Candidatus Thiodictyon syntrophicum: one gene and its partner. The main gene of each other region encodes a partner of the protein of the gene in region 2 in a complex. Links are inferred from orthologs where the notes say so. Each region holds a gene or a part of one and is shown on either strand. Other genes may lie near its edges.

Region 1 (4,065 bases), 3.3 Mb from region 2 along the record:
CCTCGATCACGGCCAGGGTGACCTGACCATAGTGGCCGGGCTCCCGGGTCCCGAGCAGGTTGAGGTTGGGTCCGTTGAGGACCAGGATGCTTGCCATGTCGCCGCTGTGCCCATGCAGGTTCGGGGTGTGGGGAGGCCGCCGCGGGGGGCGAGGGCCGCCGGGTTGGCGCCGGGCGCCTGCCCGGGATGGGCGAAGCGGCGGCGAATCCCGTCGAATTGTCCGGACTTCGCGCGATCATGTCCAGTTCTGCGGAAAATCTGCCCGCGATCGAAACCGGCACCGACGTCGCGCTAAGGCCCCGCGGGAGCCGCCCGCCGCAGGTGTTGCGCGAACTCGGCCGCCGGCCTGAACCCGACCAGCCGCAGACCGGCGACCTCGGTCCCCGCCGACGAGAAGAACAGGATGGCGGGCGGCCCGGGGAGCTTGAAGCGCCCCTGCATCAGGGCCTGGTCGTCCGGGTCGTTGGCGGTGACGTCGGCCCGCAGCAGGACGAACCGCTGCAACTCGGCGATCACCGCGGGGTCGCTGAAGGTGTCGCGGTCCATCTCTTTGCAGGAGATGCACCAGTCGGCGTAGAAATCGAGCAGCACCGGCCGCCCGTTGGCCCGCGCGGCGGCCAGTTCCCGGTCCAGATCCGCCCCGGTCTTGATGCGCTGGAAGGCGGCCCGCGGCGCGCCGCCGCCCGCCGCGCCGGCCCCGCCCAGGAGGCCGCGCAGGGGCTGGAGCGTATCCTTGCCGCCCGCCGCGGCGCCCACCAGCATCAGGGCGCCGTAGATCAGCAGGCCGACCCCGAGCCCCTTCCAGAGCTTGCTCCAACCGCTCGCCCCGGGGGCCAACTGGGTGAGCGCCCCCAGGTAGACCGCGCTGCCGATGAGGAGCAGACCCCACAGCAGCATGGCCACCGCCGCCGGCAGGATGCGCTCCAGCAGCAGGATGGCCACCCCCAGCAGGCCCACGCCGAAGACCGCATTGACCGTCCCCATCCAGGCCCCGCTGCGGGGCAGGAACTTGCCCGCGGAGGTGCCGATGACGAGGAGCGGCGCACCCATCCCCAGGCTCAGGGCGAAGAGCGCCACCCCCCCGAGCACCGCGTCCCCGGTCTGGCTGATATAGATCAGGGCACCGAAGAGCGGCGGGGCGACGCAGGGACCCACGATCAGGGCCGAGAGTACGCCCATGACGGCCACCCCGAGCAGGGTGCCGCCCCGCTGCCGGTGGCTGAGCGCCGCCAGCCGGGCGTGCAGCCCGGAGGGCAGTTGCAGGTGAAAGAAGCCGAACATGGACAGGGCCAGCAGGACGAACACCAGGGCGAAGGCGCTGAGAATCCAGGGGTTTTGGAAGACGATCTGGAGGTTGCCCCCGAACAGCCCCGCCAGCACCCCGGCGAGGGTGTAGGTCAAGGCCATGGCGAGCACATAGACGAGCGACAGGGTGAAGGCCCGGCGGGTGCTGAGGTGCGCCCCGCGCCCGGCGATGATGCCCGACAGGATGGGGATCATGGGGAAGACGCAGGGCGTGAAGGCGAGCAGCAGCCCGAAGCCGAAGAACAGGCCGACCACCGCCCACAGGTTGCCGCCGGCCAGGACCGCGGCGATCCGGTCCTGTTCGGAGACCGCCTCCAGGGGCTCCGGTGGGAGCGCCTGCGGGGGCGTCGCGCGCCGGCCCGGCGCGGCCGACTGCAGGGGCGCCGTCCCGCCCGTGCCCCCGATCTCAGCGCCGCCCGGCGCCGGCGGCAGCGCGAGCTTGACCCGCCGGGTCTGCGGCGGGTAACAAAGCCCCTGCTGCGCGCACCCCTGGTCCTTGACCACCAGGGTGACCTCGGCTGCGGCGCCGGCGTGACGCACCAGGGGTACCTGAAGTGCCACGCGGCCCCGGTAGACCTCCACCTCACCGATGCTGCCGTCCGGCCTGATCCCGTCCTTCTCGACCTCGCCCGGGGGCAGTTGGAAGGCCCCGAGCGTTACCCCAGAGGCTCCCTCCAGCGCCAGGACCAGCTTCTCGCGATAGAGATAGGTCCCCGGGGCCAGGTCCCAGGCGAGGTCCAGCCGGTCCGGGGCGGCCACGGTCGCCTGGAAGCGGAAGGCCTCCTCGACGGCCGGGATCGCGTTGTCCTGCCCGTGCCGCGCGGCCGCCCCGACGGCCTTGCCCAGACCCAGGGCGGCGGCGCCGATGGGGGAAGACAAGGGCGGGGCCTCGGCCGCCGCCGGGGCCGCGCCCGGCGTCTGCGCCGGCTGCGGTCGCGGGCCGGCCGCCGCGGGCGCCGGGGGCAGTCCGACCGCGAGGTGCTGACGCTCGGGCGGGTAGCACAGGCCGGCATCGGCACACCCCTGCGAGGTCACCTCCAGGGCCAGGGTGTCTGCGCTCCCCGCCTCCCGGGTGAGCGGCAGCAGGACCTCGACCTGGCGGCGATAGACCTGCATCTCGCCGAAATAGGGGTCCTGCTTCGTCTCGGCGGGGGGCAGGGCCGGGGTCCCGAGTGCGATCCCCGGGGTCTGGGTCGTAAAGCGGAACTTGCCCTGGTAGAGGTAATAGCCCTCGGCGATGGTCCAGCGCACCCGCACCGCGTCCGCCCCCTCGGCCTGCGCCGCGACCTGGAAGGCCTGTTCCGGCAGCAAGAACGCCTCCTCGGCCAGGACCGACAGGCACAGCAGGAGGAGCAGAAGTGGCAGGGACCGGGCCCCGGCGCTCAGGTGTCTGGTTGGGTGCATTGGATCATCCAGGTCAGGTAGTCGGGCAGCCCCGCGGTGATCGGGAGCGCGATGATCTCCGGCACCTCGTAGGGGTGCAACGCGCTCAAGGTCGCGGCCAGGACCTCGAAGCGCACGGCCACCGTCTTGATCAGGAGCAGGACCTCCGCGTCGCGTTGGATCGCCCCCTGCCAGCGGTAGATGGACGTGAGCCCCGGTACCAGGCTCACGCAGGCGGCGAGCCGCTCCTCCACCAGGCGCTCGGCGATACGGGTTGCGCACTCCTGGTCCGGGCAGGTGCAGAGCACCAGCCGGTAATCGGTCTCGGCGGTCATGAAAATCCTCGGGCGGCCTCAGGGCGGCGGCCAGGCGCCGCCACATTGTGGGATGATAAGGCGTCGGCCCGCCCTTTGCTGCCACTTGAACGCTCCGCTCGGGGACAAAGGTCCGGCCATCAATGCCGGGCCGAAGCCGACCAGGACCCCGTGGGAGCGGTGTCCCGCCGCGATCGGACCCCGCAAACGGCCCGCCCGCCCGGGCCCGCGTCAGGACCCCCGGCCGGCTCCCCCGCATCCCCCCACCCATCCAGAGGCCCCCTGCAGTGCCAATTTTTATTCTGTTGTTCATCGGCCTGCCCCTGATCGAGGTCTATTTCCTGATCAAGGTCGGCTCGGTCATCGGCGCCGTCCCGACCATCGCCCTGTCCATCCTGTGCGCGATCCTCGGCGCCTGGCTGGTCCGTCGTCAGGGGTTCGGCGTGCTGATGCGGGTGCGCGAGTCCCTGGCCCGCGACGAGGTCCCGGCCCTGGAACTTCTGGACGGCGCCCTGCTCCTGGTCGCCGGCCTCTTCCTGCTGCTCCCGGGCTTTCTCACCGATACCCTCGGCTTCCTGCTCCTGATCCCGCCGCTGCGCCGCTGGGTGGTCCGCCGGTATGTGAAGGTCATCCCGGTTCGCACCCATGGCCCGGGTGCCGAGCGCGGACCCCGGGTCATTGAGGGGCACTTTCGGCGGGTGGATAAGGGTTGACCGGGCCTTAAGCGGGCCTAGGTTGTCGTTGTCGTTGTCGTGATCGTAATCGGAGAAGCGATGCTATGTGGGGCCTCGATCGTCGTTCCGGCCGCGACCGGCGATCGACGTAGGGTGCGCCGCGCGCACCTTGCGCAGGGACGCAATGGCATCGTGGTGGCGCGGGTGCGCGCGGCGCACCCTACGGGCGCTCCGGCCGGAATGACGATCGAGGCCAAATTTGGCTTGAGTCCGGGGCGGGGTGTTACGCTAACCTCGATTACGACAACGACAACGACAACGACAACGACAACGACAACGACGAAGCGACAAGCATTGCCTAATGGACTTGTTTCACTTATCAGAGAACC
Region 2 (4,711 bases):
TGAGTGCCTTCGGCAACGTCGCCTTTGGTCTGCAGGGTCACGGGCAGTCGCGTGCGGCGGTCTGCGCAACGGTGTCAGAGGCGCTGGACCGGGTGGCTCTGTCCGGGCACCGGAAGCGTTATCCCCACCAACTGTCGGGGGGCGAGCGCCAGCGCCTTGCCATTGCGCGGGCACTGGCGGGGAGTCCGCCTTACCTGTTGATGGACGAGCCGTTCAGCAGCCTTGATCCCTTGCTGAAGCGGCAGATGATCAGCTTATTGAAGGACCTGCGGGCGAGCCTTGGGCTGGGTGTGCTCTACGTGACACACAACCTGGACGAGGCGCTTGCACTGGGGGATCGGATCCTGCTCATGAGTCGGGGTCGCGCGGTGGGTGCATTGAATCAGGAACAGGTTGCCTCTCTCACTCAGCCGGACTTGCTCAAATGGTACGAAGCGTGCGTTGCAGCCGAAGTGTATTCTTGACCTGCGCTCTGGTGGTCTGGTGCACCGCTGCGGCGCCGCTGCGCGCCGCGGGCCAGGTCTATAGCACCTGGGATACCTTGGAGCCTGACAAGTGCGCATCCATCTGGCTCATCAAGCGGCATATCGATGCGCGTGCCATCTTTCGCTTTTATCCGCACGGTGTGACGATCGACGAAGGCATTGCGTTCGACACGCCCGACGCGAAATTTCGGCGTTACCATAACAAATCGACATTCGAGACGCTGCTTGAACATCACCGGCTTACTGACCCGAAGCTCAGGTACGTCGGGCGCTTGATTCACGATATCGAAGTGAATATCTGGGAGCGCAAAGCGCTTGCGGAAACGCACGAGCGGGAGGCCGCGCTACAGGCCTTGTTGGCGGCGGCCGATGCGGAGCGGTCAGTTGATTTGTGTATCGACTATTTCGACCGGTTGAGCAATGGTGCGTCAGTGGACGCGGCAGCGCCGTGAAACCAGGGTAACGCTTTGGCCTTCCTTTCGTCAGCCCCCGATTGCCGTATTATCTGGCACCTGAAATCTTAACTGGGGGGATCAAACAAGACGGTCGGCTTGGTACCAATGTTGATCGAGGAAAAGCCTCATCCGCGCGCAATGGTTCGCTCTAAGGCGCCCCCACCGGTACCGGGCCATCCGGCGCATCTTCAGCAGGCCGCTCGCCGACCCGCAACAGGGCCAGCGTGATGTTGTCGGTCCCGCCACGCTCGTTGGCGAGTCGGACCAAGGCCTCGGCGGCGGGACCCAGTTCGCTCTTGCCGGCGGCGACCAGGATCTGCCGAAGCCAATCCACCGGCACCATGCCGGTGAGTCCGTCGGTGCAGAAGAGGTAGATGTCGCCGGTCTGCAGATCCGAGACGCCCGAGTACACACGGACCTCGGCGGACGAACCCAGGGCGCGGGTCAGGATGTTGTCCCCGATGCCGTAGTGCCGGGCGTCCTCCAGGGTGCGGAAGAAACCTTGGTCGACCACCTCCTGAATGAACGAGTGGTCATGGGAGAGTTGCTCCAGGCGTTCACCGCGCAGGCGGTACAGGCGCGAATCGCCCACGTTGGCATAGGCCAGCCAGTCCGCACCGGCAAAGCCCAAGACCACGGTGGTCCCCATGCCGACACAATCGGTCTTGGTCTGGGACAATTGCCAGACGGCCCGATTGGCCTCCTCCACCGCCGCCTCGGTCAGCAACCGCGCCTTGTCGGCATCGGTCCGCGGCAGGGCCTGGCGTTTGAAACGCTCGCGAATCGTGTCGGCGGCGAGCCGGCTCGCGACCTCCCCGGCGCTGGCCCCGCCGACCCCGTCGGCCACCACCACCAGACCCATGTCGGCGTGGACGGTGACCGCGTCTTCATTGCGCGTGCGCACGCGCCCGCGATCAGTTCGCCAGGCATATTCCAGCTTATAGGCCCACATCGCGACCGCCTCCGTGTCGACCTCAGACCAGGGTGCGGTGGGCCAGGCCCCCGTTCCCGCTCAGCGGACGTTGCCGCTTGCCGTGCCGGCGCCGCTCGCGGGCCCGGCAGCCAACTGCGCGGCCAGCCGCTTGGGCTCCACATAGCCCGGAATCAATTCGCCGGTGTCGGTGAGGATGGCCGGGGTACCGCGCAGGCCGAGTTCCTCGCCCGCCGCCATGTGGGCATCCACCGGGTTGTCACAGGTCTTTTCTTCGACGCTCTTGCCGGCCTTGGCGTCCGTCAGGGCGGCGCGGCGCGCCGCCGCATCGCCCGCACACCACACCGAGACGGCCTCCTGGTAGGCCGGGCTGCCCTTACCGGCGCGCGGGAAGAAGAGATAGCGCACGCGGATGCCCTCCTTGCCGTACTCCGCGATCTGACCGTGGAGTTTGCGGCAGTAGCCGCACTCGATGTCCGTGAAGACCGTGACCGTGTGCTTGGCCTCGCCCGCGGGCTCGAAGATCACCATCTGGGACTCGCCCAGGCCGTCCACCAGTTGCTTGCGCGCGCCGGACAGGCGGGGCTCGGTTAGGTCCTCCCGGCTGGTGAGGTCGACGATGCGCCCGTCCACGAAATAGCGGCCGTCTGCCGTGACATACATCATCTGGGTTCCGACCAGGACCTCGAAGAGACCCTTCACCGGCGACGGCGCGATACTCGTGATCTTGATACCGGGGATGACCTTGGTCAGGGCGGCGCGAATATTGTCTTCAGGCGCGGCGAGCAGGCTGCCGGCGGCAAGCCACAGGACGGCGGCGACGATCAAGCGGGGGCTGTGCATGGTGGTTCCTCGGGTCTGCGGAATCGGTGGACGCCGGGGACGCTGCCGCGTCGCGCCGGTCGCCGTGGGGGACGCGCTTTCAGTCTCTAAAATTGCTGACTTTTATCGGCAACCCCCAGTCCTCTGCACGCAACAGGGCGATAGCCTCCTGGAGGTCATCGCGGTTTTTTCCGGTGATCCGCACCTGGTCCCCTTGGATCTGCGCCTGGACCTTGAGTTTGCTGCCCTTGACACGCTTGACCATCGACTTGGCGGTTTCAGTGTCCACGCCCTGTTTGAGGCGGACCTCCTGGCGCGCGGTACTGAGTGTCACCGCAGGGTCCTGGGGGTCCAGGGCCTTGAGGTCGACCGCGCGCTTGACCAGCTTCTGACGCAGAATATCCATCATCTGCTGGAGTTGGAACTCCTGCTCGGCAGTCATCATGATCTGTTCGTCGGATAGCTCGAAATGCGCCTTGACGCCCTTGAAGTCGAACCGGGTCGCAATCTCCCGGTTGGCTTGATCGACCGCGTTACGGACCTCCTGAAGGTCGATCTCGGATACGATGTCAAACGAAGGCATTCACTTAAAACCTTAATTAAGAACTTGAAATAGATTTTTCGAGAACGCATGGACACTGACCGGCGAGGCGCCTCGAGCCACCTCGTCCAACCGCATACGATAAAGCAAGCCGAGCCCGGCTGCCAGGACTACGCGCCGCGGCCAGCCCTGAAGCATAACCCTGCCGCCGGCTGACATTGGGCGGCGTCGGCGCCGTTGGGCGCTGGCGTTGGCCGCTGCGGGGTGCGTTGGCCCTGACCGGGGGTTGCGGCAGAAGGTTTGGCAGGTGCCGGGAGGGTTGTCGGACCGGTACTCGGGCATGCGTCACGCTCGCCAGGCCAGCGGTTGCCAGCACCGGTGGTCGCCGGCGTGCCGGGGTCGGGCGCCGTTCCCGGCGGCGGTTATTCGAGCTGAAGCTGCAGCGGCTGGGCGAGCAGGCGGCGCATCCGCGCGGGGTCGAGCCAGGGGCCGGCACAGGACGCGCGGATGAAGGCGATGGCGCCACGCACGCCCAGGGTGCGATAAAGCTCGCGCAGATGGCGGGCAAAGCGTGCCAGGGTGTTGAACAGGTGCGCCAGGCGCATCAGGTAGTGATAGCCCTTCATGGCGTTCCAGTTCAGGGCAAAGGCGTGCTCGTAGTGGTAACCCTGATGTTTCTCCACCAGGAAGCCGGCCTCGATGCCCCAGCGGTAACGGGCCCCTAGGTTGCAGCGCTCATGCGCATTAGCGCGGCTGAGTGGTTGGCTGGAGAGCCAGGCATGGCGCGCGGTCTTGGTCAGGCGCGCGCCTTGTTCATCGATCGTCTCCCAGGTCTCCTCACAGACCACCACATGCAGACTGAGGTGGCGGCGCGTGTTGTTTGAGAAGGCATAGTCGATCGCGTTGACCCAGGAAAAGCGCTGGTGGCGCTCCCCCCAGTCGCGCTGACAACCCGCTGGCTGCACCGCGTGCAGCGCGTGGAATTCCTCCCAGACCGTAGGCAAGTCCTTGTCCTTGAAAACGATCATGAACTGCCAGTGGTACTGATGGCAGCACTGCATCACCGGTCCGTCGGCATAGAGACCGTCGAGCAACAGCAAGATCGGCAGGCGCGGGAACAGCGTCTTGATCCGGGCGCTGAGCCGCGTGAAGGCGCGCCGTTCGCAGTCTTGTTTGTCGGCCTTGGTATCGCCCTTGGCATATTCGAGGAATTCGCTCAGCAAGGGGATCACCAGCCCGTTGTGAAAGGCCAGACTGGCCTCCAGGACGTAGACGAAGTACTGGGTGTGGCGCGCGTCCTCGGCCCCGACCTGACGTTCCAGGAGATTCTCATCCCAGAGGTGGTCACGGGTGAATTTCTGGGAGCCGTCGATGGCGATGGGATAGGCGTGGTTGATCAGGTAGCGGCGGAAGGTCTTGGCGCGGATCAGGCGGCGTACCAGGTCGATGTGCGCCTGTTCGAGGTGGGTCACGTCGA

The links. Proteins that work in one complex are often made in the same cells at the same time.
Region 1: the proteins of THSYN_RS14565 (region 2) and THSYN_RS28840 are in contact, whole or in part, in a crystal structure (PDB 1JZD), measured with the Escherichia coli proteins. The link is inferred for Candidatus Thiodictyon syntrophicum from one-to-one orthologs.

Annotation. Positions count from the first base shown.
Region 1 is NZ_CP020370.1:6,721,134-6,725,198, reverse strand. What follows is about bases 1-3,104. They hold THSYN_RS28840 (protein-disulfide reductase DsbD), read right to left. Parts: upstream 2,710-3,104; coding sequence 292-2,709; downstream 1-291. Other genes in these bases: cutA (divalent-cation tolerance protein CutA), read right to left, coding at 2,688-3,023; aroQ (type II 3-dehydroquinate dehydratase), read right to left, coding at 1-97. Also shown: THSYN_RS28830 (FxsA family protein), read left to right, coding at 3,290-3,715. UniProt on the Escherichia coli protein: Required to facilitate the formation of correct disulfide bonds in some periplasmic proteins and for the assembly of the periplasmic c-type cytochromes.
Region 2 is NZ_CP020370.1:3,454,200-3,458,910, reverse strand. The notes cover bases 834-3,621. They hold THSYN_RS14565 (DsbC family protein), read right to left. Parts: upstream 2,715-3,621; coding sequence 1,953-2,714; downstream 834-1,952. Other genes in these bases: THSYN_RS14560 (YajQ family cyclic di-GMP-binding protein), read right to left, coding at 2,794-3,276; THSYN_RS14570 (PP2C family protein-serine/threonine phosphatase), read right to left, coding at 1,089-1,892; THSYN_RS14575 (chromate resistance protein ChrB domain-containing protein), read left to right, coding at 834-937. In the rest of the region: THSYN_RS14580 (ABC transporter ATP-binding protein), read left to right, coding at 1-464; more of THSYN_RS14575, read left to right, coding at 461-833; THSYN_RS14555 (transposase family protein), read right to left, coding at 3,657-4,711. UniProt on the Escherichia coli protein: Acts as a disulfide isomerase, interacting with incorrectly folded proteins to correct non-native disulfide bonds.